3 regions of the Actinoplanes sp. NPDC024001 genome follow, and region 3 is predicted to be linked to each of the others. Evidence: riboswitches for the same ligand, from Rfam matches in the RefSeq annotation. Region 3 holds a riboswitch; each other region holds the start of a gene.
What was found. Region 3 has a riboswitch for cyclic di-AMP ahead of AB0F81_RS45545 (NlpC/P60 family protein). Riboswitches for the same ligand answer to the same signal wherever they lie in the genome.
Positions count from the first base shown of each region.

Region 1: linked by a shared signal. The riboswitch ahead of AB0F81_RS28730 (C40 family peptidase) and the one ahead of AB0F81_RS45545 (NlpC/P60 family protein) in region 3 are both predicted to bind cyclic di-AMP.
Region 2: linked by a shared signal. The riboswitch ahead of AB0F81_RS26615 (C40 family peptidase) and the one ahead of AB0F81_RS45545 (NlpC/P60 family protein) in region 3 are both predicted to bind cyclic di-AMP.

Region 1 is NZ_JBEZZB010000082.1:21,433-31,514, forward strand. It holds gene AB0F81_RS28710 (hypothetical protein) at 1-242, opposite strand, end outside; gene rsmH (16S rRNA (cytosine(1402)-N(4))-methyltransferase RsmH) at 436-1,491, opposite strand; gene mraZ (division/cell wall cluster transcriptional repressor MraZ) at 1,722-2,153, opposite strand; gene AB0F81_RS28725 (IS256 family transposase) at 3,755-5,017, shown strand; gene AB0F81_RS28730 (C40 family peptidase) at 5,614-6,396, opposite strand; cyclic di-AMP (ydaO/yuaA leader) riboswitch at 6,436-6,623, opposite strand; gene AB0F81_RS28735 (MurT ligase domain-containing protein) at 7,004-8,224, shown strand; gene AB0F81_RS28740 (glutamine amidotransferase) at 8,214-8,927, shown strand; gene AB0F81_RS28745 (VTT domain-containing protein) at 8,967-9,698, shown strand; gene AB0F81_RS28750 (YbaB/EbfC family nucleoid-associated protein) at 9,859-10,082, shown strand, end outside.
Region 2 is NZ_JBEZZB010000072.1:38,057-48,138, forward strand. It holds gene AB0F81_RS26595 (DUF2269 domain-containing protein) at 1-288, shown strand, start outside; gene AB0F81_RS26600 (DUF305 domain-containing protein) at 356-550, shown strand; partial or broken gene AB0F81_RS26605 (heavy metal translocating P-type ATPase) at 686-970, shown strand; gene AB0F81_RS26610 (hypothetical protein) at 983-1,114, opposite strand; gene AB0F81_RS26615 (C40 family peptidase) at 1,218-1,802, opposite strand; cyclic di-AMP (ydaO/yuaA leader) riboswitch at 1,809-1,985, opposite strand; gene AB0F81_RS26620 (metal-sensitive transcriptional regulator) at 2,681-2,980, opposite strand; gene AB0F81_RS26625 (heavy-metal-associated domain-containing protein) at 3,595-3,873, opposite strand; gene AB0F81_RS26630 (metal-sensitive transcriptional regulator) at 3,921-4,187, opposite strand; gene AB0F81_RS26635 (MFS transporter) at 4,362-5,786, shown strand; gene AB0F81_RS26640 (hypothetical protein) at 5,916-6,602, shown strand; gene AB0F81_RS26645 (ABC transporter permease) at 7,206-8,255, shown strand; gene AB0F81_RS26650 (ABC transporter ATP-binding protein) at 8,252-8,941, shown strand; gene AB0F81_RS26655 (TetR/AcrR family transcriptional regulator) at 8,961-9,542, shown strand; gene AB0F81_RS26660 (EAL domain-containing protein) at 9,918-10,082, opposite strand, start outside.
Region 3 is NZ_JBEZZB010000211.1:4,701-14,782, forward strand. It holds gene AB0F81_RS45510 (sigma-E factor regulatory protein RseB domain-containing protein) at 1-197, shown strand, start outside; gene AB0F81_RS45515 (tyrosine-protein phosphatase) at 202-864, opposite strand; gene AB0F81_RS45520 (phosphatase PAP2 family protein) at 774-1,583, opposite strand; gene AB0F81_RS45525 (hypothetical protein) at 1,660-2,694, opposite strand; gene AB0F81_RS45530 (AAA family ATPase) at 2,691-3,938, opposite strand; gene AB0F81_RS45535 (epoxide hydrolase family protein) at 4,051-5,124, opposite strand; gene AB0F81_RS45540 (MarR family transcriptional regulator) at 5,178-5,621, shown strand; gene AB0F81_RS45545 (NlpC/P60 family protein) at 5,707-6,693, opposite strand; cyclic di-AMP (ydaO/yuaA leader) riboswitch at 6,711-6,841, opposite strand; gene AB0F81_RS45550 (M56 family metallopeptidase) at 6,964-7,872, opposite strand; gene AB0F81_RS45555 (BlaI/MecI/CopY family transcriptional regulator) at 7,869-8,222, opposite strand; gene AB0F81_RS45560 (cytochrome ubiquinol oxidase subunit I) at 8,301-9,707, shown strand; gene cydB (cytochrome d ubiquinol oxidase subunit II) at 9,715-10,082, shown strand, end outside.

The sequences.
Region 1 (10,082 bases), on a different contig from region 3:
GACGCGCCCTGCCTGCCCCCGCCGAGCGCCCCGCCGCGCGTACCCCGGCCCGCCGACGCCTGGCTCCCGGACGCTCCGCCGCGCGTACCCCGGCCGGCCGACGCCTGGCTCGCGGGCGCGCTGCCCCGCGTACCCCGGCTGGTTGTCGTCTGGTTGCCGGGCGTGCCCGGCTTGTCCGGTCCGAGCTTGCCGTCCTGGATCCCGGACCGGCGCGTGTCGGACCGAACGGAGAACTGGCGCACCCCCCGGACGCCAGTTCCCCGGGTCGCCGCATCGCGGCTGTCCTCACGGTCACGCCGTCCCGCCGTGGTGCGCGACTGCGCCGACCGGCCCCCCGACCGCGGCGCGTCGTCCCGCTCGCTCATGCTCGTCCCTCCCCCTCTGTTTCGCCCCCGGGCGTAACCGCCCTCGTCTCCCGCGCGTTGTCTCCCCGGGTTACTCGGGTTTCCGACCGCGGGCCGGCCCGGCCATCCGGGGCCGTTCGCGGCCGGTCCCCGGTGCCTGGTTGTGCCTACGTCCCTGCTCCTGCTCGTCGATCCGTTCCACGGCGCGCAGCTTGACCGAGGCCGCCCTCGGGTTCGCCGCCACCTCCTCCTCGCTGGGCGGCTCCGACCCCCTGGTCAGCAGCCGCAGCGTCGGACCGGTCCCGGGAAGCTCGACCGGCAGGTCGATCGGCCCGGTGCTGCGCGACCTCGCGGTGAGTGCGCGCTTGACGATCCTGTCCTCCAGTGATTGATAACTCATCACCACAAGACGCCCCTTGGGCGCCAACGCGTCCAAAGCATGAGGAACCGCCGACTCGAGGACGTCGAGCTCGCCGTTCACCTCAATACGTAGTGCCTGAAAAGTCCTTTTTGCGGGATTTCCACCCGTTCGGCGCGCGGCGGCCGGGATCGCGTCCTTCACCAGCTCGGCGAGCCGGGCCGTCGAGGTGATCCGGGCCTTCGCCCGCTCCCGCACGATCGCCGAGACGATCCGGGGCGCGAACTTCTCCTCGCCGTACTGCCGGAGCACCCGCACCAGCTCGCCCGGCTCGTACGTGTTGACGATCTCCTCGGCGGTCATCCCGCGCGACTGGTCCATCCGCATGTCCAGCGGAGCGTCCTGTGCGTAGGCGAACCCGCGATCCGCCTCGTCCAACTGCAGCGAGGAAACCCCGAGATCGAACAGTCCGCTGTGGATCGCCGGGATCTCCAGCTCGTCGAGAACCCGCGGCAGCTCGTGGTAGACGGCGTGGACCAGATGCGTACGGCCGGCGAAGCGCTCCAGCCTGCGGCGTGCGTGTGCGAGAGCCTCGGTGTCCCGGTCGAGTCCGATCAGGATCACGTCAGGGTGACGCTCGAGCACCGCCTCGGCGTGCCCGCCGAGACCCAGCGTGAAATCGACATGGACGGCGCCCGGCAGCTCCAGCGCGGGAGCGAGCAGCTCGAGGCACCGCTCGAGCAGCACCGGAACGTGTACGCCCCGCGGCTCCCCCATGTCGACCCCCATTGCCTTACCCGCCCGCGTTTCACCCGGTTCTACAGTTGCCGTTCCGGCCCGGTCGCCCATCCGTACCGCCAGATCCCCATCCGCTCATGTCCCGTGCCGGTGTCACCCGGCCCCGGACACGCGCCTGGCGCCGGGGAAGAGGCGCCAGGAGCGGGAGCGGCTGGAGATCTCGCAGTACGGCGGCAGTGGCGTCCGGGCCGGATTTCCAGCGGCCCACCGAGTGCCACGCCTTACAGTCCGCCGGGCAGCACCCCCTCCTCGATGTCGGCGAACTCTTCCTCGCTCGCCGAGAGGTAGTCGTCCCAGGACTGCTTGTCCCAGATCTCGACCCGTGTGCTGGCCCCGATCACGACGAGGTCGCGCCCGAGACTCGCGTACTCCCGCAGGTGCGCCGGGATCGTCACCCGGCCCTGCTTGTCGGGCACCTCGTCGTGCGCGCTGGCGAAGAACACCCGGCCGTAAGCCCGGGCGGCCTTGTTCGTCACCGGCGCCTCGCGCAGCTGACCGGCGATGCGCTGGAACTCCGGCATCGGGAACACGTAAAGACAGCGCTCCTGCCCCTTCGTGATCACGACACCTCCCGCCAGCTCATCACGGAACTTCGCCGGAAGGATCAGCCGGCCCTTCTCGTCCAGGCGCGGGGTGTGCGTGCCGAGGAACATCGGCCCTTCCCCCCTTGCCGTGGCGTCCGCTCCTTCGCGGTGGAGTCGGTCCGCCTCTCAACTCGGGCCGGCAGGCTTCGGTGCAAAATTCCTCGGTCCTGCCACTGAGCCCCACTCTACTCCACTTCCCTCCACCTGCAACCCGAATGGGCCCGCTCACGAGCCGTTTTCGCGCACGAAACCGCAGTTCACGGAGGGTGGCGCTGAGTGGAGGGCCCAGCCATGATCGACCCGGTCCGGTTTCCGACATCGAGCTCGGCCGGGCGGAAATGTCCCCGTTCCGAGGCTGCTCACAGCCGTTCGCGCGCTTGCGGGGAGGGAAGTGGAGCGCTCCGGGGGAGGAAAGTGGAGCGCTGCAGCGAGTGACGCTGTCCTGTTGCGCGTCGGCCGCGCGCCCGCCTCTCTCCTGTCCGCTCAGCTCTCCCCGGCAGGAAGGCACAGCCCGCTCTTCCCTCCAGGAAGGCACCGCTCGCTCTTCCCCGCAGGAAGGCACAGCCCGCTCTTCCCCGCAGGAAGGCACAGCCCGCTCTTCCCCGCAGGAAGGCACAGCCCGCTCTTCCCCGCAGGAAGGCACAGCCCGCTCTTCCGGCAGGAAGGCACAGCCCGCTCTTCCGGCAGGAAGGTACAGCGCTTCCCTAACAGGAGGCACCACACGTCTTCCCGGCATGGAGGGCCCGCACCTCCCCCCACGGAGGCACCGCACGGCAGGGACCACCATCGCCCCTCGCTCAGCCGATCGCCCAAACCAACGAGCCCGCCCACAGCGCACCGCGCGCGCCTGCCACAACCCGGCCGACGCTTACGCCTGTTCTCTCGCCCCCGGCCACGCAACCACCAGCCGGCCGAACCCCGCTTCCGTCAGGTGCCTCGCCGACGGCCGATCAGGCCCGGCCGTCGCCCCCACCTCCAACCAGCGCCCCAACACCTACCTCGCCGACGGCCGAGCACACCCAGCCGTCGCTCACCCACCCAACCAGCAGCTCAATACCCGCCTCACCGACGGCCGAGCGCGCCCAGCCGTTCGCCGAGTGTCGAGATCAACTCCCTAGGTGCCGCTCATGGTGGTTCGGCAGGTGCCCGCCGGCCCCGGAGCAGGCGGCATGATCGCACCCTCAGCCTGTGGAAGGAATGATCGCCAGCGACAAGGACGCTCGCCGATACTGCCGGGGAGCGCCCGCTCGTGAGCGCATGCCGATCTTGGTCAGCTGGCTCTCAGCGCTGTTCGAACGCCTGCAGACAGCCCTGGCGGCCAGCCGATTCCTCCAGCTGCACCCGGGACTAGCTTCGGCCAATCCGAACCGACACTGACCGTCAGCCCGCCAGCCGGTCCACCCGGCCGCGCCTGAGAGTTGCCCCGGCCGGCCTGAGACGACGCTGACCGCCAGCCGGCCCACCCAGCCGCGCCCAAGAGTCGCCCCGGCCAGCCGGAAACGACACTGACCGCCAGCCGGCCCACCCAGCCGCGCCCAAGAGTCGCCCCGGCCAGCCGGAAACGACACTGACCGCCAGCCGGCCCGGGACTGTACGAATAACGGTGTAACTCCTGATCAAGGAGACACCTGATGACCATGACGATCGATGCCGCCGTGGATACTTCGGCGGTGGCCAAGAAGAAGGATCCGGCGGCGCCGGAGGGTGTGGACGCCGAGTTGGTCGGCCGGCTGGTGGAGCAGGCCCGCGCTGCGGGCTTGCAGCTGACCGGCGAAGGCGGTCTGCTGCAGCACCTGACCAAACGGGTGATCGAGGCCGCCCTGGACGGGGAGATCACCGATCACCTCGGCTATGACAAACACGATCCGGCCGGCAAGGACGGCGGGAACTCGCGTAACGGTGTGCGGGCCAAGACGGTGCTGACCGATGTCGGCCCGGTCGAGATCACCGTGCCCCGCGACCGGGACGGCTCGTTCGAGCCGCAGATCGTCCGCAAGCGGCAGCGCCGGCTGACCGGTGTCGAGGACATGGTGCTGTCGCTGTCGGCGAAGGGTCTGACGACCGGGGAGATCAGCGCGCATCTGGCCGAGGTGTATGGCGCCGAGGTGTCGCGGCAGACGATCTCCACGATCACCGACAAGGTGATGGACGGCATGGCCGAGTGGCAGAACCGGCCCCTGGACCGCGTGTATCCGGTGGTGTTCCTGGACGCGATCAACGTCAAGGTCCGTGACGGCAAGGTCGCCAACCGGCCGATCTACGTGGCCCTGGCCGTGACCGCCGAAGGCACCCGCGACATCCTCGGGTTGTGGGCCGGCGACGGCGGTGAGGGCGCCAAGTTCTGGCTGAGCGTGTGCACCGAGTTGAAGAACCGCGGCGCCGAGGACGTGCTGATGGCTGTCTGCGACGGCCTGACCGGCCTGCCCGATGCGATCAACACCGTCTGGCCACGGACGGTGGTGCAAACCTGCGTGGTGCACCTGCTCAGGAACTCGTTCAAATACGCGTCGCGTCAGCACCGGGACGCGATCGCCAAGGCGTTGAAGCCGATCTACACCGCACCCACCGAGGCCGCTGCCGAACAGCGGTTTCTGGAGTTCGCCGAGGTCTGGGGCGAGAAGTATCCGGCGATCGTCAGGCTGTGGGAGAACGCCTGGGCCGAGTTCGTGCCGTTCCTGGCCTTCGACACCGAGATCCGCAAAGTCGTCTGCTCGACGAACGCGATCGAGAGCGTGAACGCCCGGATCCGGCGGGCCGTGCGGGCCCGCGGGCACTTCCCGAACGAACAGGCCGCGTTGAAATGCGTCTACCTCGCCGTGATGGCCTTGGACCCGACCGGCGCCGGCCGCCGCCGCTGGATCACCCGTTGGAAACCCGCCCTCAACGCCTTCGACCTCGCCTTCGACGGCCGCCTCACCGCAGGCCGCAACTAACCCATATAGATCGAGTTACACCGTTATCTTGACAATCCCGCCGGCCCACCCAGCCGCGCCCAAGAGTCGCCCCGGCCAGCCGGAAACGACGCTGACCGCCAGCCGGTCCGCCCGGCTGCGCCTGAGAGTTGCCTCGGCCGGCCGGAGACGACGCTGGCTGTCAGCCAAGCGGGATCCACCGTTGCTCGGAGCGGTGCTGCTGTCGGCCGGAGGCAGGGGGAAGGCAGGTGGTCGTAGATGGTCGCGGGGACGCGAGCGAGGCGGCGGTAAGAGGTAAGAGGAGCGGGGAAGGTGATCGGGTGACCGGCAGCCGATGTGATGGCAGGAGCCCGGAGCGGGGTCCGCGGTCGGGCGTCCTTGCGGATCTGCTCCTGGACGGCGCCGCCGCCCACCCCGGCGGCGGGCGGAGCCGCGACGCGGCTGGCCGGCAGCGCTCAGCAGAGGGACAGCGGCCCGGCCGGAACAAGCGACGACGGATCAACCCCGGGAACGCCTGTGGGGCACGACCCGAACCGGGTCGTGCCCCACAGGCGTAGTTCCTCTTCCTTACTTACTACTGTCCCGCACGCTGAACCAGCCGCGGGACCGCGCACCGCTCACGCAACGAGACGGCGCACCACGTAGTTCTTGCTCCACATCTTGTGCTTGCCGACCCGCGCACCACTGTGCGGGGAGTCGTAGATGTAGCCGTTACCGGCGTAGATGCCGGCGTGGTACCCGTACGAACCCTTGCGGAAGACGATCAGGTCGCCGATCTGCTTGTTGCCCTTGGAGACGGCCTTGCCGTACTTCTGCTGCGAGTTCGCCTTGTGCGGAAGGCTCTTGCCGACCGCCTTCTTGTAGACGTACTTCGTGAAGCCGGAGCAGTCGAACCGCTTGGGGCCGGCCGCACCGAACAGGTACAGCGCCCCGGTGTGCTTCTTGGCCTCGGCGAGGACCGCGGCGCCGCCGGGCCGGACCGAGACCTTGACCTTCTTGGTGGAGACCGGGCTGTAGCCGGTGCCACTGAAGTAGGTCCGGATGGTCACCGCCGTGCTGGGCCTCATGGTGAGGCTGACCGCACCACTCTTGACGGTGGCCTTGTCGACGGTCCGCCACGCGCCCTTGCTCCAGCTCTGGAGCCGTACGGTGCCCTTGGCGACCTTGCCCGTACGCGGGTTGATGACCTTGGCGGTGACCTTGAGGGTGGAGCCCTTGGAGAGCTTCCGGGTGCTGAGCGAGGCGCTCAGCTTGGGCTTGACCTTCGCTGCCGCCGAGCTGGCGGCGACCGGGACGACGCTGGTCGGCGTCGACGCCGCGGCGGGCGATGCGGCGACCAGCTGGCCGGCGCAGAGGCAGAGACCCAGAGACAGTGCGACAGTGCCGGTACCGACGGACATGCGACGGCCCCGGCGCGAACTGTGTTCGTGCACGGTAGAGAATTCCCTCCGGCACGCCTGCGAGGTTAGCTGTCGGGTTCGGGCGGGAAGGTTGCCCGGCCGCCGGAGCGGCTTCACCCCAAGGTTGTCCCGAATGCGCCGCCTGACTGCTGCGGTGCGGGACGGACCGGTAATGGGTCCCCCGTCCCTGCCCCCTGATGCCTTGTGTCTTTCGGTGCTTAAGGCGGTCGCGTCGTCCGGTCCGGGGCAGGGCTCGGCGTGAACCGGTTCGTCGCGACCGGCGAGCGTTTGCTGCCGGCGGAACCTTGCTACCTGAATTCCGGCTTGATCGTCAGCGTGGGGACAATCACGCTACGTAATTGGCACACTGGGGACTGTCCAGTTTGTTAGCTCAGCGAGACAAATGCCGCGACGCAAAGCGATGAGCCAAACACGCAGCGTCTAGGGTTACGGGTGAACCAGAACACAGAAAAAGTCCGGCGCAACCCCGGTTCCTCGCCGGAAACGCCCGGACCGGGGACAATGCGGCCGTGTGCTGATCTTGATGGTCTGGCAACTCGACGTAACAATTGCGTCCGGTACCCTCGCTGGCGTGACGGACGGGAAGATGCCTCTCATCGCCAAGGTCGCGACCACCGCGTCGAAGACCGCGGCAGCGCTCTCCAGGGCAGCAGGACGCGGCGACGGCTCGGTGATCGGCGGCTGGATCGGCCTCAAGATCGACCCGGATCTGCTGGCCCACCTCTCGTCCGGCCGGGCTGTGGCGCTCGTCTCCGGCACCAACGGCAAGACCACGACCACCCGGCTCACCGCCGCCGCGGTCGGCGTGCTCGGCCGGGTCGCCACCAACTCGTTCGGCGCGAACATGCCGACCGGCCACACCTCGGCGCTGGCGAAGGAAGGTCACACTCCGTTCGCCGTGCTCGAGGTCGACGAGCACTACCTGGCCCAGGTGATCGACTCCACCCGGCCCAAGGTGGTGGCGCTGCTCAACCTCTCCCGCGACCAGCTCGACCGGGCGAAGGAGGTGGCGATGATGGCGCAGCTGTGGAAGACCACGCTCGCCGGCCACCCCGAGATCCGGGTGGTGGCGAACTCGGACGACCCGATGGTGGTCTGGGCCGCCAGCAGCAGCCCGCAGGTGACCTGGTTCAGCGCCGGCCAGCGCTGGCTCGACGACTCGTTCGTCTGCCCGGAGAGCGGCCACCCGATCGAGCGCTCCGGCGGCGAGTGGTGGTGCACCGGCTGCCCGCTGCGCCGTCCCCGCCCGAACTGGGTGGTCGAGGACGAGGGCGTGATCGACCCGCGCGGCGACTGGCACCTGGTCAAGCTCCAGCTTCCGGGACGGGTCAACATCGGTAACGCGGCCACCGCGCTCGCGGTCGCCGCCGAGTTCGGAGTCCGCCCGATAGAGGCGCTCCCCCGCCTCTCCCGGGTGACGTCGATCGCCGGCCGCTACGCCCAGGTGGACCGGGACGGCCGCAACATCCGCCTGCTGCTGGCCAAGAACCCGGCCAGCTGGCTGGAGGCGTTCGACATGGCCGACATGGCCCCTACGCTGCTCTCCATCAACGCGCGGGACCCCGACGGCCTGGACACGTCGTGGCTGTGGGACGTCGATTTCTCGCCGCTGCGCACCCGTCCGGTTCTGATCACCGGGGACCGGGCCTACGACCTGGCCGTCCGGCTCCAGGTGAACCAGGTGCCGTTCCGGCACGTACTCAGTTTCGACGAGGCGCTGCGGGCGGTACCGCCCGGCCGCCTCGAAGTGATCGCCAACTACACGGCGTTCCAGGACATCCGAGCGGAGTTGGACCGTGTCAACTGAGGCCCTGCGGATCGTGTGGATCTACCCCGATCTTCTGTCGACGTACGGCGACCGGGGCAACCTGCTGATCCTGGCGCACCGGGCGGCCGCCCGTGGCATCCCGGTCGAGACCTACGAGGTCCGTTCCGACCAGCAGATGCCGTCGACGGCCGACATCTACCTGATCGGCGGCGGCGAGGACGGCCCGCAGGCGCTCGCGTCGCAGCGGCTGATCACCGACGGTGGTCTGCACCGCGCGGTGAACCAGGGCGCGTCGGTTCTTGCCATCTGTGCCGGTTACCAGTTGCTCGGTCACTCGTTTTTCGCCAAGGGAGCGAAGTGCGCGGGACTGGGACTGCTGGACCTCTCCTCGGACCGCGGCGTCACCCGTGCGGTCGGCGAGTTGCGGGGCGACGTCGACCCCCGGCTCGGCCTGCCGCCGCTGACCGGATTCGAGAACCACGGCGGGCGTACCCACCTGGGCGCGCACGCCGCGCCGCTGGCGCGCGTGACCGCGGGCGTCGGCAACGACGGCCAGACCGAGGGGGCCTGGGCTGGGAAAATCCTGGGAACCTACTCGCACGGACCGGCGCTCGCTCGCAACCCAGCGATAGCCGATCTGCTACTGCGTTGGTCCACCGGCGCGGATAGGCTTGCGCCCCTGGACGACAGCTGGGCCGACCGGCTGCGGGGTGAACGGCTGGCTGCGGCCGGCACTGTATGACCTGTCTTTGACCGACGAGCGTTGGGGCGGTATGCCTGCATGACCGACATCCTGATCGCCCCGCGGGGCGTTGACTCCGCGGACCCTCAGGCCGTTGCGCAGGCTGCCCCGTCGGGCTGGAAGCGCCGTCTCGTCCGGTTCGGCACGCTCGGCGTCGTGGTGGGCGCCCTCGCGGTGGCCGCCACCACGCTCCCGCTGCGGGAGATCGGCAACAGCGTCGACACCCTCGGCCCGGGCGCGCCGGCCGCGGTCGCGGTGGTCGGTGGCCTGCTGCTCTCCGTTCTGGTCCCGCGGACGGCGATCACGCTGCTCTGCGGTCTGCTTCTCGGCGCGGCCACGGGCGCGCTCGCCGCGCTGGCCGCCGCGATCATCGCGGCGACCGCCACCTACTACGCGGGCCGCTGGGCCGGCCGCGGCGCCCTGCAGGCCCGCGCCGGCAGCCGCCTGGCTCGCCTCGACGGCTGGCTGAACCGCCGGGGCCTCGCCGCGGTCCTGCTGGTCCGGTTCCTCCCGCTGGCCCCGTTCGGCCTGGTCGGCTACGCCTACGGCACGACCAGCGTCTGCCGCAAGCGCTACCTGCTCGGCACCACGATTGCCGCGATCCCGTCCACCGTCACCTACGCGGTGATCGGCGCCGCGGTGGCCGCCCCCGGTGAGATGAACGCCGCCACCCTGGCCCCCGCCGCGATCGGCTTCGCCCTCTCCACCGCGATCGTCCTGCGCTGGCGCTACACCTCGCGCCGCGACGCCATGGCCGCCGCAGCGGCCTGACGCACACCAGGCACTCCACTGAGCCGGCGGCCCTCCAGGGCCGCCGGCTCAGTTCTTTATTTCGGTACGCGAGCCGCGCGTGCCACCTCCGACGCCGTGTTGAACGCCCCCGGGCCACCAGGCGTACCCCATCGCGAGGGGACGACCGCGGAGGGACGCCATGTCACCGGATCCGGAGAACCTGCTCGGCGACTGGGAGCGCCGGGTGCGCGAGCAGACGGAGCTCACCACCGAGCTGAGCCGCCGGATGCAGGAAGCCGAAGCCTCAGAAACCTCACCCGACGGCGAGGTCCACCTCACCGTCGACCACACCGGCAGCCTCAGCGGCCTCCAGCTCACCGATCGGGCGATGCACCTGCCGGCGGACGATCTGGCCCACCTCAT
Region 2 (10,082 bases), on a different contig from region 3:
ACCCAGTCCCTGATCACTGTGTGGGGCCTGGTCCGGCACTACTGGGTGGTCGTCAAACTCGTGCTCACCGCGTTCGCCGTCGCCGTCTTGCTGCTATACACGCGGACTCTCGAAGCTCTCGCCGATACGGCGCGCGTCGCGGCGGACGGCGGACCGCCGATGACCGCCACCGCGTCACCACTCGTTCATGCGGCCGGCGCCGCGATCCTGCTGCTGATCGCACTGGCGCTCTCGGTGTACAAGCCCCGCGGGCTGACTCCGGCCGGACACCGCCGACGCCGCACATGAGCATGGGCTCGGGCATGGACCACGGCGCGATGCCCGGCTTGATGACCGACGCCGCCATGAAAAGCTCATGGACGCCAAGAGCGCGGCATGCGACAAGGATTTTCTGACCATGATGATCAGCCACCACGAGGGCGCGATCGAGATGGCCCGAACCGAGGTGGCGCAGGGTTCCCACCCGGAGGCCAAGGCCCTCGCGCAGAAGATCGTCACCGATCAGCAGGCCGAGATCGCCATGATGACGACCGTCCTCGCACGCCTCTGATCCCGTCGATCCGCGGACGGCCAGGCCTGACGCGCCTGGCCGCCCCGGCCCACTGGCCTGCGCGGTCGGTGTCGTACACGGTATGTGCGAGACGGCGTGGCAACTCCGCGAAACCCGGCAGAACGAAACGGATCTTTGGAAGCCGCCGCCGTGATCACCACGTGCATCCTCGCCGGCCGCTACTTCGAGGCCCGCCCCGAGCGCTGTGCCGGCGCCGCCATGCGTGCCCTGCTGGAACTCGGCGCCAAGGACGTCGCGGTGCTGCGCGGCGGCACTGAACGGCGGATCCCGGTCGCCGACCTCGCGGTGGGGGACCGGTTCGTGGTGCGGCCGGGCGAGAAGATCGCCACCGACGGTGTCATCGAGGACGGCACCTCGGCCGCCGCCGCGGGCATGCTGACCGGCGAGTCGCAACCTCTTCTGGGCCTTCGCCTACCACGTCGCGGCGCTGCCGCTGGCCGCGGCATGCCTGCTCAACCCGATGATCGCCGGAGCGGCCATGGCGTTCAGCTCGCGGTTCGCCGTCGCCAACAACTTGCGGCTGCGCCGCTTCACCAGCATCACGAATTAGTCGTACGACAGCGCCGCCTGCACCCCCGTCAAGGAAGGGTGCAGGCGGCGCTGTGTGATGTCCGGACGCGACGTGCGGTCAGTTGGGGGAACCGACTCAGACCAGGCGCCGGACCACGTAGTTCTTGCTCCAGATCTTCTGCTTGGTGACGGTCTTGCCGGTTCGCGGTGCTGCCCACATCTTGCCGCCACCGGCGTAGATGCCGGCGTGCGTGCCCTTCGTCCCCTTCCGGATGACGATGAGGTCACCGGGGCGGGCGTTGGACTTGGCGACGGCCTTGCCGTACCGCTGCTGCAGGTGGGCCTTGTGCGGCAGCTTCTTGCCAGCCGCCTTCTTGTAGACGTACATCGTGTAGCCCGAGCAGTCGAACCGCTTGGGCCCGGCCGCGCCGAACTTGTACTTCTTGCCCTTGTGCTTCGCCGCTTCGGTCATGACCCGGTTCGCGGCCGCCTTGGACTTGGCGGCCTGGGACGCCGCTGCCTTGACGGTGATGCCGGTCTGGCTGAATGCCACGTTGGTCTGTGAGGACACCTGCGTGAGTGCGACCGTCGAGGACGGCGTCGCGGCGGAGGCTGACTGCGGGGTGCCGAGCCCGCTGGTCAGAAGACCGAGACCCACGGACAGGGCGAGAGTGCCGACTCCCAGGGTACGGGCGGGCCGGCTCAGGGTACTTACGTGCACGGTGAAGGAATCCCTCCGGCACGCCTGCGAGGTTAGCTGTCGGATTCGGGCGCGAAGGTTGCCCGGCCGCACGCTGGCGGCTTCACCCCAAGGCCCTCATAGCCCGGCCGCCGCAGTACGGCGTGCCGGTCGAGGACCGATGGTGGTTCCCCCGTCCCTGCCCCCGATTGCCTCATGACTCGTCATGCTCCTCTCGCGCCGCCGGACCGGGGCAGGGCTCGGCGTGGTCCAGGTCGGCACGACCGGCGAACCTGTGCCCGCCGCCCCTCCTTGATAGCCCAGGCGGCGTCGGTTCCGGCTCCGGAAGGCGATCACGATCAGTGACGGAGGTGACGAGGTGTGTCCGATTGGAAGACCAGTGCGAGGTTTGTCGACACCCGCTGCTCATGCTTGGTCAGCCCAGAGTGCTTTTGATCTGTGAAGGGGAACACTCCGATTTGCACGCGGTTGCTGGACGTGGCCCCGGCAGAGTTCCCCGGTCTGTCGCGTCGACGAAGCCGCCGCGACGGACCTCGATGCGCACCGGTACGGCCACTCCTGCCGACAGTGCCGTTGTGCAGTCAAGCATCGAATCCCCCGCAGGACTACGAACGGCACTCATCGCCGCGGCTCTGATGCTGCTGACCTGTGCCGCGGTGCTGGCCGTTCGGAAGCGGCGGCGCCGGGCCGCGGCGGCCTCGGCGACAGCCGACCGGCGAGAGCTTTGTGCCCTACTGCGCAATGAGCGCACACCGGTCTCGGCTGCGGCCGCGCCGATCTTTACCGCACCCCACGCGGGCGGGCAGCAGCAACGCGCGGTCGGGTCGGTCGACTCGGCGCAGGCCGCGCCGCAGCTGCGAGAATGGATTGGACCCGGTCGGTAGGAACGGGTGGCCGGCTCAGGACTTCACGAGCCGGGCGATCGCCGCGCTCGCTTCCTTGATCTTGGCGTCCACGTCGCCCTCGGCGGCGGCGTGGACCACGCAATGGCGCAGATGGTCCTCGAGCAGGCCAACGGCGACGGCGTGCAGGGCGCTCTTGGCGGCCGAGATCTGGGTCAGGATGTCGATGCAGTAGGTGTCCTCGTCGACCATCCGCTGCAGTCCGCGGATCTGACCCTCGACCCGCTTCAGCCGGGCCATCAGCGCTTGTTTCTCCGCCGAGTACCCGTGTGGCCCGGCCGGTTTCGCCTCACTCATGCCGTGCAAGATACCCGGCACCGGTATGAACCCGTCTCGGCTGCGGACGCGTCCCGGCGGTGCCGCGCCCGCCGGAGTGACCAGGCGGCCACCGAGCTCGCGATGTCGTAACGTGACCCGGTTACCCGCCCCCACCAGCCGACAGCCACGCCGTGGTAGCCGTCGACCCGATACCCGATACCCGATACCCGATACCGCTACCGGGCTGTGCACCGACGTCGACACCTATCTGCGCGGCCTGCCGGTCCCCGAGCAATACCGCGACCTGGTGCACACATCCCACGACCCGCGCCTACTGGGCGCCTACGCGGCCGGTCTGCGGCCTCGCCGCCCGGCAGCAACCGCCACGACCGGCGTCACCCCACCCGGCTCGCTGTGCACAGCCGGCCACCGTCCGAGCCCGCGACGGATCCGCAGGCCGCCGACACGTGGCGGCAGGAGACATCCGACGTCCCGGGCCGATTCGCGCCCCTGGCCGCCAGCCGCCGGTTCATCACCGACCTGCGGGCACTGCTGTGACTCCGTGAGCCGCCGGGGGATGCTGCGGCGTCTGGCGGAAGGATTCACAGACACCCTTCCGCCAGACGTTCTCGCGGCATGGCTGACGCGGAGGCTCAGCGCACCAATTGATAGCCGGCTGCGGCGACGGCCGCAGCCACGCTGTCATCATCGAGCGCCGCGGCGCTGGTCACCGTGACCGCCCCGGTGGCGACGTCGACGCTGACGTCACGCACGCCGGGAACATCGGTGAGCTGCTTACTGACCCGGCCGGCGCAGCCGCCGCAGGTCATCCCGGCGACCTGATACACCGTTCGCGTGCCGTCCGGCACCGTCGCCAGTTCGGTGACCGGGGTCGTGGTGGCGCAGGCGCAAGCAGTATCGCTGCCGCACATCGGCTTCTCCTCGCTGTCGTGTGACTGGTACCGAGCCGGGGGAGCGGTCACGCCCGGACGAGCCGGGCGATGGCGTCGGAGGCTTCCTTCAGCTTCGCGTCGGCGCCCGGCCCACCGTCGCGGGCCGCGTCGACGACGCAGTGCGCGAGATGGTCGTCGAGCAGCCCGAGTGCCACGGTCTGCAGCGCCTTGGTCGCGGCGGACACCTGCGTGAGGATGTCGATGCAGTACGTCTCGTCGTCGACCATGCGCTGCAGGCCCCGGATCTGGCCCTCGATGCGGCGCAGCCGCTTCAGGTAGTAGCCGTGAGCCATGGCCCGCTCCCTCCAGCCGCCGCTACCGTACCCCCCTAGGGTATCCCAGTAAAGCGGCAGTCCAGCGCTGTGACGCGGAAGTCAATCGACGGACGCCCTTGACCCCGTATACCCCCCGGGGGTAACAATGACGCCGAACAGGATACCCCCTGGGGGTACTTAGGAGGTTCGGTCATGTCCCGCAGTCCGCACCGGTGGTGGGCACTCGCGCTCATCGCCCTCGCCCAATTCATGGTCATCATGGACACCTCGATCATCGGCGTCGCCCTACCGAAGATGCAGAACGACCTCGGCTTCACACCGAGCAATCTGTCCTGGGTCTTCAACGCCTACGTCGTCGCGTTCGGCGGCCTGCTGTTGCTCGGCGGCCGCCTGTCCGACCTGTACGGCGCCCGCCGCATCTTCGCCACCGGCTGGGCCGTCCTGCTCGCCGGATCCGCTGCCGCAGGCCTGGCCGGCACCGTCGAACTGGAGCTGGCCGCCCGGGCCGTTCAGGGGGCCGGTTCCGCGCTGATCGCCCCGTCGGCGCTGACGCTGTTGATGATGCTGTTCGGCAACCGGCCCGCCGAGCTCACCAAGGCCCTGGCCCTGTACGGGGCGGCCGCACCGGCCGGTGGTACCGCCGGGGTGTTCCTCGGCGGCGTCATCACCGAATACGTCAGCTGGCCGTGGGTGTTCTACCTCAACATCCCGATCGCCGTGCTCGCCCTGGTCGCCACCCCGGCACTCATGCCCGCCGGCGGCAACCGACCCGGCAGCCTCGATCTGGCCGGTGCGCTCACCGTCACCGGTGGCCTAGCCGCCACCGTCTACGCCATCGTCCGCGCCCCCGAGATCGGCTGGAACACCAGCCAGACGTGGCTCACCCTTGCCGGTGCCGCCGCCCTGCTGACCGCGTTCCTGGCCATTCAGGCCCGCCGCCGGGAGCCGCTGATGCGGCTCGGCATCTTCGCCAATCGCAACCTGTCGGCTGCCAACCTCGCCCAGTTGCTGCTCGGCGCGGCGTGGATCCCGATGTGGTTCTTCCTCAACCTTTACCTGCAGCAAGTCCTCGGATACAGCGCCTTCCCCAGCGGTGCCGCGCTGCTGCCGATGACCGTCCTCATCATGGCCGGCATGATCGTCCTCGCACCGCGGGTCATCGGCCGGTTCGGCACCAAGGCCACGCTGGTCAGCGGACTGGCGATGCTGGCCGCAGGCCTCGGCTGGCTCGCCCTGATCCGCCCGAGCGGCAGCTACCTGACCGACGTGTTGCCCGCCTCGCTGGTCGCCGCCCTCGGCATGGCCCTGGCCTTCATCCCGTCGCTGGGCACCGCCCTGTCCAGCGCCCGCCCGCAGGAAGGTGGCCTGGCCTCCGGCATCGTCAACACCAGCTACCAGGTCGGCTCCGCGCTCGGCCTGGCCGCCATGACCGCCCTGGCCGCCGCCCACGGCGCCGACACCCTCGGCGACCCGACGGCCCTCACCAACGGCTACTCGACAGCCCTGCTCGGCGCCGCCGGCATCGCCGCCGCAGCCGCCGTCCTAGCCGCGATCACCCTCACCGGCCGCGACCGTGCACCGGCCACGCAGCCGGACAACACGCCGGCACCCCGATGACCGGCGGGTGCTGTACCAGTGCTCCGCCGGGACCACCGGCAACAGGCCCCGGCGGAGCACCGGACCCGCAGCACGGCGCCAGCACTGCCATCGACACGTCCGTCACGCTTAGCGAAAGAGATGATCGCAATGTCCACCACCCTGGCAGTCGCCAGCCCCGTCACCATCACCGGCTCCGCCAGCCGCGCCGCCCGCGCCGGACTATGGGCACTGCCGGCCTACGCGCTGCTGTTGGGCCTGAGCACCTGGACCCACCAGCCCTCGGTCGACGACTTCGACGCCTACGCCCGCTACATCACCACTGACGTGTTCCTGATCAGCCATCTCGGCGCCAGCATCCTCGGCGCCGCACTCGCCGTCCTCGGCGTGACCGCGGTCACCACGCTGATCTCGCACGGCCGCGCCGCCCGCACCGCCGTCACCGGCCTGGTGCTGACCACCGTCACCAACGTGTTCCTGGCCGCCACATTCGGCAGCGCCACCTTCGTCCAACCCGGCATCGGCCGTGCCCACCTCGATGGCACGCCCGGCATGCCGGCCCTCAACGCCGACACCGCCTACGGCCCCACCTTCTTCGCCGTAGCCCTGACCGCCACGTTCTTCCTCATCGTCTCCGCGGTCGTCCTCGGCACCGCGATCGCCCGTACTGACCGGCGACTGCGCTGGCACGGCGTCGCCTACGCCGTCCTGCTCCCGGCCTTCGCCGTCACCGGCTTCGCGTTGCAGGCAGCCCAGCCGTGGACCGGCTTCACCCTCGCCGCCGCGACCGCTGCCCTGGCCGTACGCCTGCCTAGGCTCCAACGGCGTCAGCCGTGACGGCCGAATCCCGCCGACGCCTTCGAGGCCCGCCCACCGCACGGTGGCGCGGGCCTCGCCGGTGGGCGAGTTCCGCAATCAGCTCTCGGCCGCGACTATGTCGTTGGTGCGGGGGCGGCGAGGATCGACTGCACCGTGGCGGTCACGATCCGGGCGGCCCGCGCCCGCGTCGAGACGGGCAGGCGGATCTCCTCCGCGGGCACTGGCGGCAGGACCTCGGGAGCAGGTCGAAGATCGCTGTATCGCCTGCGGCTGCCGTCTTCAGCCGATCGGCCCACAGCAGGCCGTCGCCGACGTGGCGCCCCAGCGATTCGTTGACGACCTTGACCCGTCCACCCTGTCGATTGCGTCCAGCCGTGGCCCGCTCTGCCAGGACAGCCCTCCGCAGGCCAGCAGTTGGTAGCTGCGGCAGCGGTCGCCCTCGGAGCGGGTGCGGACCAGACCGTGGCGGTCCACGTCCCGCTCGCCGATGGGATGCCCCCGCCCCAAATCTTACCGACGCTGCGTCGGTATAGTTACCGACGCCTTGTCGGTAAGCTTGTTGGGGGAGCCATGTTCCTGGCGTTGCGCGAGCTGCGGTTCGCGCGTTCGAGGTTTGCGTTGATGGGCGCGGTGGTGGCGCTGATTGCGGTGCTCATGGTGCTGTTGTCCGGGCTGTCGACCGGACTGGTCAATGACGGTGTATCCGGGCTGCGGCAGCTGCCGGTCACCGCGTTCGCCTTCGCGGACGGCACCCGCGCGGACGGCGCGTTCTCGCGCAGTGTCATCGACGCCGGCCAGGTGGAGACCTGGCGAGCGCAGCCCGGCGTGGAGGCGGCCGAGCCGTTCGGCAACACATTGGTCAACGCGCACAGCGGCGCCGGCGCGCCGGTCGACCTGGCCCTGTTCGGCGTGCGGCCCGGCTCGTTCCTGGACCCGGTACCCGCCAGCGGAACGCGACTGGGCAGCGCCGACGGGATCGTCGTGTCCAGCACCCTGCTCGACGCGGGGCTGCGGCTCGGCGACAAGATCATCATCGACCGGCTCGGCGTCGAACTCACCGTGATCGGGGCGACCGCCGATCAGCGTACGTTCGGGCACGTCGATGTGGCCTACCTGCCGCTCGACACCTGGCGAAAGATCCACACCGGCGCCGACGGCGAGGCGACCGCCGTAGCGATCAAGACCCGCGACGGTGCCACACTGGACCTCGCCGCCGGGGACAGCGCGGCGCGCACCACCAGCATGACGCTCACCGACGCCTTCGCGACCTCACCCGGCTACAGTGCCGAGACTTCAACCCTGACGCTCATCCAGATCTTCCTGTACGCCATCTCCGCCCTGGTCGTGGGCGCGTTCTTCACCGTCTGGACCATCCATCGCCGTCACGAGCTGGCCGTGCTGCGAGCGATCGGCGCGTCCCGGGCGTACCTGCTGCGCGACGGCCTCGCCCAGGCACTGCTCATCCTGCTGGCCGCCTGCGGAACCGGTGTGCTGGCCGGAGTCGGTACGGGTGCCCTCGTGGCCGGCGGGGACGTGCCGTTCGCCCTGGAGACTCCCGCCGTCCTGACCGCGGCCGCCCTGCTGATCATCCTCGGCCTGCTCGGCGCCGCCACCGCCATCGTCCGTATCGCCACGGTGAACCCGCTGGCCGCCCTGGGAGCACAACGATGAAGTCCGCCGAGACCGTGACCCGCACCGGACTGCACCTGGCCGGGGTGACCCTGCGCCTCGGCGATGGCGACGACACCATCACGGCGCTGGACACGGTCAATCTGACCGTCGCGCCCGGCGAACTGGTGGCGGTGGTCGGACCGTCCGGCGCCGGAAAGTCCAGCCTGCTCGCCGTCGCAGGCGGGCTCACCCTGCCCGACGACGGCACCGTCACCATCGACGGCAACGACCTGGCCACCATGAAACCGGCGGCGCGGACCGCCTACCGGCGCGAGCACATCGGCTTCGTATTCCAGAGCGGCAATCTCATCCCGGCGCTGACCGCAGTCGACCAGCTGCTCCTCATCCAGCACCTCAACCGGCGCCGCGCCGGGAGGCGCGACGCCGAGCAGAGGCTGGCCGAGGTCGGGATGGCCGGAAAGGCGCACCGGCGCCCACACCAGCTCTCCGGCGGTGAACGACAGCGCGTCGGCATCGCCCGCGCCCTGATCGGCGGTCCGTCGCTGCTGCTGGCCGACGAGCCCACGGCCGCGCTCGACCGGGCCCGTAGCCACGAGGTGGTCGAACTGCTGGCCCGCGAAACCGAACGCGCCCAGGTCGCGACCGTCATGGTCACCCACGACACCGACGTGCTCCAGCACTGTGACCGGGTGGTAGAAATGGTCGACGGAAAGCTGTCCGGCTAGGCGACCCGAAGGAGGCACGGTGCCGCGCATCTCGGCGCCCACCGTCGCCGAGCACCGCGCCGCCAAGCATCGCGCGCTGCTCGACGCGGCCCGTGCCATCCTCGCCGAAGAACCAGGTACCGCCCCGTCGCTCGCGGCGGTCGCCGGCCGCGCCGGACTGGCCCGCTCTTCGGCATACGAGTACTTCCGCTCCCGCCAGGACCTGCTCGACGCCCTCATCCAGGACGTCTTCCCCCGCTGGTCGAGGCGAGTGACCGATGCGATGGCCACGGCCGGTGAGCCGGGCGCACGCGTGCTGGCGTACGTCGACACCAACCTCGCACTGGTCGCCGACGGCGAGCACGCCGTGGCTCGGGCCCTCGCTGCGATCACGCCCGGCCAGCAGCTCGACGACAGCAGCCGCACCATGCACGAACAACTGTCCCAACCCCTGCTCGACGCGCTGCGGGCGATGGACCTGCCCGACCCGGCCACCACCGCCGAAATGATCAACGCGATCGTCTACAGCGCCTCCAGCCTCATCGAAGCGGGCGGCGACCCTGAGGGCATCCGCAACCGAGCCGGAGAGCTCCTCGGCCCCTTCCTCAAGAACAGTGGATGAGCGTGCTCACCGTCCTGCGCCACGCGGCAGGAAAGCTGTTGGTCGTGACTGTGATGAGGCCACCGCGAACAGCGCCGTCCGCCCCGGCAACGCTCGATACGTCCGCTCCCACCTTCGGCCACCGGCCCGGCGGACGTTCGCATCCCCTCTCCTCGGTACACCCGGCAGGGTGATGAACTCGGCGGGCTCCGCTACCGAGAGGCAACCAAGCCGTGCAACTCCGCCGCCGGACCGGCGTGGTCAGCGAGGCCGGGCCTCTTTCCGGTGAGCCGCCCGTCCCGGAGTGGTTGTACGGCCAACAGTCGACCGGCGGCGCGGGATCGATGGTTCAGATGCGGTCGACGTGGAAGTTGTGTTCTGCGGGGCGGCGAGCCATCAGAACGCGAGGTCCGGTGGAAGTTGCGGACGCCGAGCGTCAGGACGATCGACCCCGTCGGCGAGGCGGCCGGGGCCGAGGCGGCTGAGCAGCACGCGGGCCACGTCGGCGACAGCGGGCAGGCGATCCAGGAACACCAGGCGTCCCGAGGCGGACTCGACACA
Region 3 (10,082 bases):
TGGCCGCCGACGCCGCCAAGGCCGGCGCGGAGGAGAGCCAGATGGTGCAGAGCTTCCTCAACACCATGCCGAAGGTCAGCGGCGAGTGGGGCAGCGGGCGCCTGCTGAGCGGCGCGCTCTTCACCGTCCTGCTCACCGACGACGGCCGGGTGTTCGCCGGGGCGGTCACCCCGGAGGCCCTCTACGCGGTCGCCTGATCCACTACTCGGAGGACCCCGCCGCTTGCTCGCGGCGGGGTCCTTCCGCGTCTGCGGGCTCGAGCAGGCGCTCGCGGATCCGGTCCAGGTCGGCGGCCGGCACACCGGCCTGCCGCAGATAGGCCTCCACGCCGCCATAGCGCCGGTCGGCGTGCGCCAGCGTGTTGCGCATCGCCACGGCATCGGTTCCGGGGGTACGGGCGAAGTCCGCCGCGATCGTCCCGGCGTCCACCCCCGCCACACCGAGCAGCAGCGCGATCAGCGCGCCGGTGCGGTCCCGGCCGCCGTGGCAGTGCACCAGCACCGCGCCGGGCGGGGCCGCGGCGATCTCCTGGCAGGCCCGGGCGATCCGCTCCCCGTTGTGGTCCAGCATCGGCGCGTAGGTGTCCTCCGGCGGCTCGTAGCCGAGCGGGTCGGACAGCAGCGGCACGTTGCGATAGGCCGGGTCGCCGGCCAGCGGGCTCGGGTCCCGTTCGCACTCGCGGGGCCAGCGCAGGTCCAGGATCAGCGCCGGCCGCAGGGCGCGCAGCGTGCCGACCGAGGTGGTGGTGAGCAGCCCGTGGCTGTCGGAGCGGATCAGCGCGCCGGGCCGGATCCGGCGGCCGTCACCGGCGGGGGTGCCGCCGAGGTCGCGGGCGTTGGTGCAGTCGGGCCACTCCAGTCGCACGGTTCGGAGCCTACAACCGCTGGGCGCTGCCGGCGCAGCAGCGCGTAGGCGGCCGCGACCAGGGCGCCGGCGGCGACGGCGTCGAGCCAGTAGTGGTTGCCGGTGGCGACCACGACGAGCAGGGTGATCGCCGGGTGCAGCAGCCACAGTCCGCGGTGCCGCGCGGAGGTCGCGGTGAGCAGGGCGACCGCGACCACGACGGCCCAGCCGACGTGCAGCGACGGCATCGCGGCGTACTGGTTGGAGAGCTGATCGGTCTCCGGCGGGCCGTAGACGCCCGGGCCGAAGAGGCGGCCCAGGTCGAGCATGCCGGTGCCGGTGAGCATCCGGGGCGGGGCCAGCGGGATCAGGAAGTGCACGGCCAGCGCGCCGGAGGTGAGCAGCACCAGCACGTTGCGGGTCCAGCGGTAGTGGGCCGGGCGGCGCAGGTAGAGCCAGATCAGGCAGGCGGCGGTCGCCGGGAAGTGGACGTACGCGTAGTAGCTGTTCGCGGCGGTGACCAGCGCGGGCGAGCCGAGCAGGGCCTGTTGCACGGCCAGTTCGCCGGGCAGGCGCAGCGCGCGCTCGGCGTTCCAGATCCAGTGCGCGTTGCCGAAGGCCTCGCCGACGTGCCCGTTCGCGGCCAGCCGGGCCACCTTGTAGACCAGGAACAGCGCCGCGACGAGGGCGAGTTCGCGGGCGGCGGCCGACGCCCGGTGACGGACGCTGGAAATCGCCATGACACTCCCCCGACATTTTGATGTCGGGACAGCATCCGGCGATCTTGCCGATTGGGCAAGATTGTTTTGGGCAGCGTCACACCGGATCGGCCCGCCGGGCCACCAGGAGCAGGAGCCGCGCCACGACGGCGAGCGCCATCAACTGCCATCGCCCGGCCGCCGCGTAGGCCACCAGCAGGGCGACCGTCGCGGCCGCCGCGGCCAGGCCGGCGAGCACCGCCCAGCGGACCCGGGCCGCCAGCATGGCCAGGCAGCGCCAGGGCAGCGCGCCCGCCGGGATCAGCACCCGGCCGGCGAAGACCAGCAGCACCGCCGCGACGGTCGCCGCGGCCGCGCGGGCGACCAGCACCGATCCCGGCAACCACGATCCGGCCACCGCGAGCAGCGCGGCCACCAGCACCCCGACACCCAGACCCCGGTGCAGGCCGGCCAGCAGGCCGCGGATCGGCCAGGTCATCGTCGCCACGTCGAGCCCGGCCGGGTGGTCGGCGGCCAGGTCACGCAGCGCGCGCATGGCCGGCCCGACCCGCATCCGCTCCGCGTCCAGCAGCGCGATCAGCCAGCGGCCCTGCGGGTTCTCCGGGTCGCGGGCGAGGGCGTCGCCGGCGGCCCGGCGGGCGGCGTCGCGCCGGCCGGCCTGGCGCTCGACCTCGGCCAGGGTCAGCAGGTCCGGCACCGACTCCGGGGCGAACTCCAGGGCCCGCTCCGCCGCCTCGCGGGCCCGGTCGAAGTCGCGGCGCAGCGTCAGCACCCGGGCCAGCACCCGGTAGGCGGGCGGGAACGCCGGGCGCAGCCGGACCGCCTCCTCGGCCTCGCGCAGGGCCTCGTCCAGGCGTGCCCGGTCCGCCCGGGCGTCGTTCTTCTCCGACGTCAGCAGCAGGCACTCGGCCCGCTCGATGTGGGTGACGGCGAACTGTGGGCCGGCCGCCACCGCGGCCCGCGCGGCGGCGAGCGCGTCCACCCGGCGGCCCTGCAACCGCAGCAGGGCGGCCAGCAGGGCGAGCAGCTCCGGGTCGGTGGGCAGGTCGATCAGGCCGGCCCGGACCGCGTCCTCGGCCTCACGCAGGCGACCCAGGCCGGCGAGCATCCGCGCCCGGGACGCGGGCGTCACCGCACCTTGCGCTTCTTCAGGTACGCGGCCAGGTCGTCGTACTCGCCGCTGGTGTTGGCGAACGTGGCGACGTTGCGGGCGGTGGCGAACCAGGCGTCGGTGGACGGGCGCACCTCGCGGGCGGCGGCCAGCATGTCCGCCTGGCTGATCATGCGGATCTCGCCGGTGGCGATCGAGTCGCGCATCGCGTACTCCGCGGCGGTCTCGCAGACGTGCGCGAGGTCGGCGCCGGAGTAGTGCTCGGTGGCCGCGGCGACCTGGGCCAGGTCGATGCCGGCGACCGGGCGGTCGCGCAGGTGGTACTCCAGGATGGCGGCGCGGGCCGCGTCGTCGGGCGGCAGGACCAGCACGGTGCGGTCCAGGCGGCCGGGCCGGCGCAGGGCCGCGTCGACGTCCCACGGCGCGTTCGTCGCGGCCAGCACGAAGACGCCGTCGTTGCCGCCGTCCACCCCGTCCAGCTCGGTGAGCAGCTGGTTCACCACGGTCCGCATGGACGACTGCAGCTGGCTGCGCTTGTGCCCGAGCGCGTCGATCTCGTCGAGGAACAGCACGCACGGGGCGTGGCCGCGGGCCGACTCGAACAGGTCGTGCAGGTTGCGCTCGGAGCTGCCGATCCACATGTTCAGCACGTCGGTGATGCTCAGCGAGATGAACGCGGCGCCCATCTCACCGGCGACCGCGCGGGCCAGGAACGTCTTGCCGCAGCCGGGCGGGCCGTAGAGCAGCAGGCCGCCGCGCAGGCTCTTGCCGAACAGCGAGCGCAGTTTCGGGTTGCGCATCGGGCCGAGGAAGGCGACCTCGAGGCGCTTCTTGACCTCGGCCATCCCGCCGACGTCGGCCAGCGTGACGGTGGAGCGTTCCACGTCGAAGGTGCGGTCGGCGTGGCCGTGCACCGGGTCGGGCTCGCCGTCGCGGGCGAAGCGGGGCGGCACCACGTCGCCGAACTGCTGCTCCAGGGCGGCCCAGTCGACCCCACCGGCCGGGGCGGGCCTCTCGGCGGGCTTCTCCGTCGGCTCGGCGGGCTTCTCCGCCGGCGCGGCGGGTGGTGTGCCCAGCGCGCCGGCCATCAGCTGCTGGGCGGTGGTGTTGCCGGGCTCGCGGGCCAGCACCTGAGCGGCGTGCGCGATCGCCTCGCCACCGCGGCCGGCGGCCACCAGCAGTTCGGCCAGGTGCAGCCGCAGTGGCAGGTCGTCGGGGCGGGCCTGCACCGCCGCGGTGAGGCTGTCGATCAAGGCATCGCTCATAGGAGGCGATTATGCCCCGGCCGGCCGGGTGGGATCTGTGGGCCGCCACACCCGGCGCGCGCCGGTCACCGCGGTCGATCGTGCGGCGTCACCGGCCCGTCGAGCGTGCGGATCACCGGCCGTCGAGCGTGCGGAAGAAGGCCGTGACGTCGGCGGCGAAGGCGTGCGGGACCTCCAGCGCCGCGAAGTGGCCGCCGCGCTCGAACTCGGTCCAGTGCCGGACGTCGAAGCGCTGCTCGGCGAGCGGGCGCACGGACTGGACGATGTCGCCGGGCAGGACGGCCACGCCGAGCGGCACCGGGCACGGGTCGGTGACCGGCCGGAAGCTCTCCTTGATGAGGCGGGCGGCCGATCCGGCGGTGCCCATGAACCAGTGGTGGGCCACGTTCGCCACGATCCGGTCGTCGGGCACGGGTGTCGCCGGGTCCGCCCAGGTGTCGAACTTCTCGGCGAGGAACGCCAGCTGACCGGCCGGCGAGTCGTTGAGCGCGTAGGCCGGGGTCTGCGGGGTCGCGGCGAACAGGATTTGGTGCGGGTGCCGGTTGGCGGCCAGCCGCACGGTCTTCTCCACCCGGGCCCGGTCAGTCTCGTCCAGGCCGTCCGGTGAGCCGGGCGTGGGCAGGTAGTTGACGTGGACGCCGACGACCCGGCCCGGCGCCTCGGCGGCGAGCAGGCGGGAGACGCCGGAACCCCAGTCGCCGCCCTGCGCGCCGTAGCGCTGGTAGCCGAGGCGGTCCATCAGCTCGGCCCAGGCGCGGGCGACCCGCCGGATGCCCCAGCCGGTGCGAGTGGTGGGCCCGGACAGGCCGTACCCGGGGATGCCGGGGATCACCACGTGGAAGTGCTCGGCCAGGGAACGGGCGACGTCGAGGAACTCGACGGTGGAACCGGGCCAACCGTGGGTCAGCACGAGCGGCAGCGCTCTCCGGTCGGCGTTGCGCAGGTGCATGAAGTAGACCCGCTCACCGCCGATCTCGGTGACGAACTGCGGGAGGGCGTTGAGTTCGGCCTCGTGTGCCCGCCAGTCGAACTTCGCCCAGTGCTCGGCCAGTGCCCGGACCCGGTCCTGCGGGATGCCGTGATCCCAGCCGGCGCCGGCTGCCTCGCCGGGCCACCGGGTGCGGGTGAGCCGGTCGTGGAGGTCGTCGATCTGCTCCTGGGAGACGTGCAGCTGAAATTCATTCATGCACCTAACGTTAGTCATTCTAACGTTAGTGTGTCCAATGTTATGCTGGACACGTGGAACACCTGCCGAGCTGGCTGCTCACTCAGACCGCGACGTTCGCGCACCGCCTCGTGGCCGACGGGCTCGGAGCAATGGGTGCGCGCGGCTATCACCACCGGCTGCTGCGGTCGCTGATCGAGGACGGGCCGGCCAGCCAGGCGGACCTCGGGCGGCGCACCGGCATCCACCTCAGCGACCTGGTCGGCGCGCTCAACGAGCTGGAGGGCACAGGGTTCGTGGGGCGCTCCCCCGACCCGGCCGACCGGCGGCGCAACGTCATCACCGTCACCGACCGCGGGCGGGAGCGGGCGGTGGAGCTGGCGGCGCGGGTCGACGCGATCCAGGACGAGCTGCTGGCGCCGCTGGACGCGGAGGAGCGCCGGGAGCTGGTCGCTCTGCTGGGGCGGGTGCTGCGGCACCATCGGGATCGTGAGAGCGGCAACCCCGAGGCGGGATGAGCCACGGGCGCAGGCGTAGCCCGTACCGAAAAAACGAAACGGCCGCTGCCCGATGTGGACAGCGACCGTTCTCGCGAAGAGCGGCCTAACCGGGCCGGCGATAGCCGGCGATCGGACCGCGATCGATCGACGCCATCCGCACGTGGTCGCCCGTGTGCGGGGCGTGCACCACCTTGTTGCCGCCGATGTAGAGGGCGACGTGGTGCAGATCGGAGTAGTAGAAGACCAGGTCACCCGGCTTCAACTCGTCGCGGCTGACCGCTCGGGTCGAGCCCCACTGGTCCTTCGTGTAGTGCTCGAGGTGCACACCGACCGAACCCCACGCCTCCTGGGTCAGGCCCGAGCAGTCGTAGCTGTTCGGACCGTTGGAACCGAAGACGTAAGGCTTGCCGATCAGGTCGCAGGCCTTCTGGGCCGCGCGACCACCCTTGTCGTTGGTGTACGTCACCGGGCACGGACCGGTCCGCAGCGGGCCGTCGTTGACGTCCGCCGTGCCGTACGCCTCGATCCGCAGCTTCTGGAGGTCCTCGATCTCGCCCTCGATCGCCTTCTTCTTCGACGCCAGGTCGGTGTCGCGGACGGCGATCTCGGCCTCGAGCTGGTCCACCTTCGCCTTGTCGGCGGCGTACTTGTCGCGCAGCTTCGCCACCTCGGCGATGGACTGCTCCTGGTTGAAGGCCAGCTGGTCGAGAAGGGTCAGCTTCTCGGTCAGGCTGTCCGGGTCGCCGCTCATGATGGCGTTCATCGCGCTCGGCGGGCCCTGCATGTAGGCGTCCACCGCGAGGCCGCGAACCTCGACCATGGCGGCGTCCACCTGCTTCTGCAGCGGCGCCAGGGTCTTCTCCAGCTGCTTCTGCTGTTTCTGCAGCTTCTTCAGCTTGCCGTGCACGTCGTTGTACTGCTCGATGACGGGTTCGAGCTTGTTCCACTCCTCATCGATCTGCTTCTCGATGCCGGAGGGCGTGGGCTCGGCGTGGGCAACGGCCGGTCCGGTGAGAACGAGCCCGGACGCGACCACCGCGCAGATGAGTCCACGCAGGAGGCCGGCGCGCCGCGCGCCTATCCGTTTCACGTAGGTGCGTTGTCCTTTCTTCCTGTCCAGCCGCCGACCGGGTTAGCTGACGGGTTCGGGCGGGAAGAGCGCCCGGCCGCGGGTTCGCGGCTGCACCCCAAGGGACCTGGGTCCCCGGCTCGCGCGAGCGATTAGGCGGTGGTCCGCCAGATCGGCCGGATGGACGATGGGGGCTGGGCGAACCGGGGATCACCGTACTCGGATGATCCCGGTAATTGAAGCGCGCCCACGCGGTGAAACCGTGCGCTCAGGTGCCGTTACTCTGCGCACTCAGAACGGCCAGGCGTCCAGGGCTCTCGCAAGCCACGGGACCACGAGAATCACGGTGGGTAACGCCAGGAGGCCTACCGCGGCGAGCGCCGCGGCCACCGTCAGCGCCACCGAGCTACGGTCCGGGCCGTCCAGCCGGGCCAGCCGGCGCCGCCGGGATTCACCCTCCGGGTCGGCTGCCACCTCCTCCGCCAGGGGGACGGCGTCGGCCAGACGAGCCAGCGCGGCCCGCAGCGGCGCGGGCCCGGTGCGGCGCCTCGCGGCATCGTCGGCCACCATCTCCAACAGCAGATGTACGGCGTCCAGCGGCGCCCGGCTGCGCAGGGGCCGGGGCACCGCCCGGTAGAAGGCGGTGAACGACTCCATCACCAGCTCGTGCCGGTGCCGCAGATGGGCCCGCTCGTGGGCGAGGACCGCGTCGACCTGCTCGCGGTCGAGCACCCGCAGCACGCCGTCGCTGAGCACCACCCGCGGTTCGCGGCCGGGCACGCAGTAGGCCATCGGCAGCGGGCCGTCCAGGACGCGCACCTCGCCGCCCTCGATCTTCTCCCGGCGCTCGACCCGGTCCAGCAGGTCGACCAGCATGCGGTGCCGGGCGCGCCGGGCCCGGGCCCGGTAGCTCACCTTGCCGAGCGAGATCAGCAGCCGGATCACGATGGTCGCGGCGACCGCGAGCGAGAAGACCAGCGCCGCCACGGTCTCCGGGTGGCGGGCGCCGGCGGCGCGGGCCACCTCCTCCGGGGCGGCGAGCACGACGCCCAGGGCACAGAGCACCGCGGTGAGCGTCAGTGCCTGCCAGAGCAGCACCCCGGCCACCGGGGCACGGTCCAGCCACCGGGCGTGCGCCAGGATCCCCGGCGCGACCAGTGACAGGGTGAGCCCGAGCGCGCCGAGCAGGAGGGCGGTCACCGCTCGGTGGTGCGTGCCGCTTCGATAGCCGCCTTCAGGGCTTCCGGGGGCAACTGACCCACGAAGTACGCCAGGGCGGCGTCGCGGTCGGGGGTGGCGCTGAGCGCGTCCAGCATCAGGCCGGCGGTCATCTCCTCGCGGGTCTGCGCCGGTGCGTACCGATAGGCGCGGTCCGCTTTCTGCTGGGTGACCAGTTTCTTCTTGGCGAGCCGGTCGAGCACGGTCATCACCGTCGTATACGCCAGGTCGCGGTCGCGGCTGAGCAGCTCGTGCACCTGCCGGACGGTGAGCGGCTCGCGCGCGTCCCACAGCTTCGTCATGACCTCACGCTCGAGGTCCCCCATCGCCATGTGTCCCACTCTACTGCACGGCGTCGTACTACAAGGCGTAGTATCTACTACGCCACGTCGTAGAAGAGGGGGCTTGCCGTGGATGTGCTCGACCTGACCCGGTTGCAGTTCGCGGTCGTCACGATCTACCACTATCTGTTCGTCCCGCTGTCGATCTGCCTGTCCGCCGCCGCGGCCGGGCTGCAGCTGGCCTGGATGCGCACCGGGCACGAGCGATATCTGCTGCTCACCAAGTTCGTCGGCAAGCTGCTGATCGTCACCTTCGCGGTCGGCGTGGTCACCGGGCTGGTGCAGGAGTTCCAGTTCGGGCTCGGGTGGAGCGCGTTCGCCCGGTTCTACGGCGACGTGTTCGGGCCGACCCTGGCGATCGAGGGCATGCTCGCGTTCTTCCTCGAGGCGACGTTCCTGGCGCTGTGGTACTTCGGATGGGACCGGCTGCCCCGGCGGCTGCACGCGGCCACGATCGTGGTGGTCGCGGTGGGGACGCTGCTGTCGGCGTACATCATCCTGGCGGCCAACTCGTTCATGCAGAACCCGGTCGCCTACGCGCTGGACCCGGAGACCGGGCGGGCGCACCTGACCAGCTTCACCGAGCTGCTCACCAACGAGGTGGTGCTGGCCGCGTTCCCGCACACCATCGCCGGGTGCGCGATGGCCGGCGGCGGGCTGCTGCTGGCGATCGGGATCTGGCGGGCGTCGGCCGACACGGCCTTCCGGACCCTGGCCCGGCTCGGCGCCTGGATCACCCTGGTCGGCGGCGCGGCCGTGGCGATCAGCGGTGACCACCTCGGCAAGGTGATGACCGCGGTGCAGCCGATGAAGATGGCCGCCGCCGAGGCGCTGTACGAGACCACCACCGGGGCGCCGTTCTCGGTCTTCGCGATCGGGTCGCTCGGCCACGACCGGCCGTTCTTCAGCATCGAGATCCCGTACCTGCTGTCGTTCCTCGGGACCGGGTCGTTCACCGGGACCGTGCAGGGCATCGACGACCTGCAGGCGCAGTACGTGGCCGAGTACGGACCGGGCAGCTACATCCCGATGATCCCGGTGGCGTTCTGGACGTTCCGGCTGATGATGGGTGCGGGCATCCTGGCGATGGTCTTCGCCGCCTACTACCTGTGGTCGAACTCCTCTCTGCGGCTCACGCGGCTGCCCCGCCTGCTGCAGCCGGGCCGCGGCACCCCCGGCTGGGTGCGCCGCTTCGCCCTGCTCGCGCCGCTGCTGCCGGCCGCGGCCAACACCTTCGGCTGGATCTTCACCGAGACCGCGCGACAGCCCTGGCTGGCGTTCGGCATCTCCAAGGTGGCCGACGGCATCTCCCCCGGCCTCACCAGCGCCGAGGTGATCGCGTCGCTCGCCGGGTTCACCCTGATCTACGGGCTGCTGGCGGTGGTCTGGTGCCGGCTCGTCATGCACCTGTCCCGTCAGCCACTGGCCGCCGCGCCGGTCCCCGCGACCGCCGCCGAGCCCGCCCCGGCCTATTAGGAGCGTCATGATCGACATCTGGTTCGCGGTCCTCGTCCTCGCCTGGGTGCTCTACTTCGTCCTGGAGGGCTTCGACTTCGGCGTCGGCATCCTCGGCCCGTTCCTCGGCAGGTCGCCGCACGAGCGCGGGGCGATCATCCGCACCGTCGGCCCGTTCTGGGACGGCAACGAGGTCTGGCTGGTCGCCGCGATCGGCGTCACCTTCGCCGCCTTCCCCGACTGGTACGCCGCCCTGCTCTCCGCGCTCTACCTGCCGATGGTCCTGATCCTGCTGCTGCTCGCGGTCCGCGGCGTCGCCCTGGAGTTCCGCGGCAAGCACGACTCGGCGGCCTGGCGGCGCCGCTGCGACGGGCTGCTGTCGCTCAGCTCGGCCGG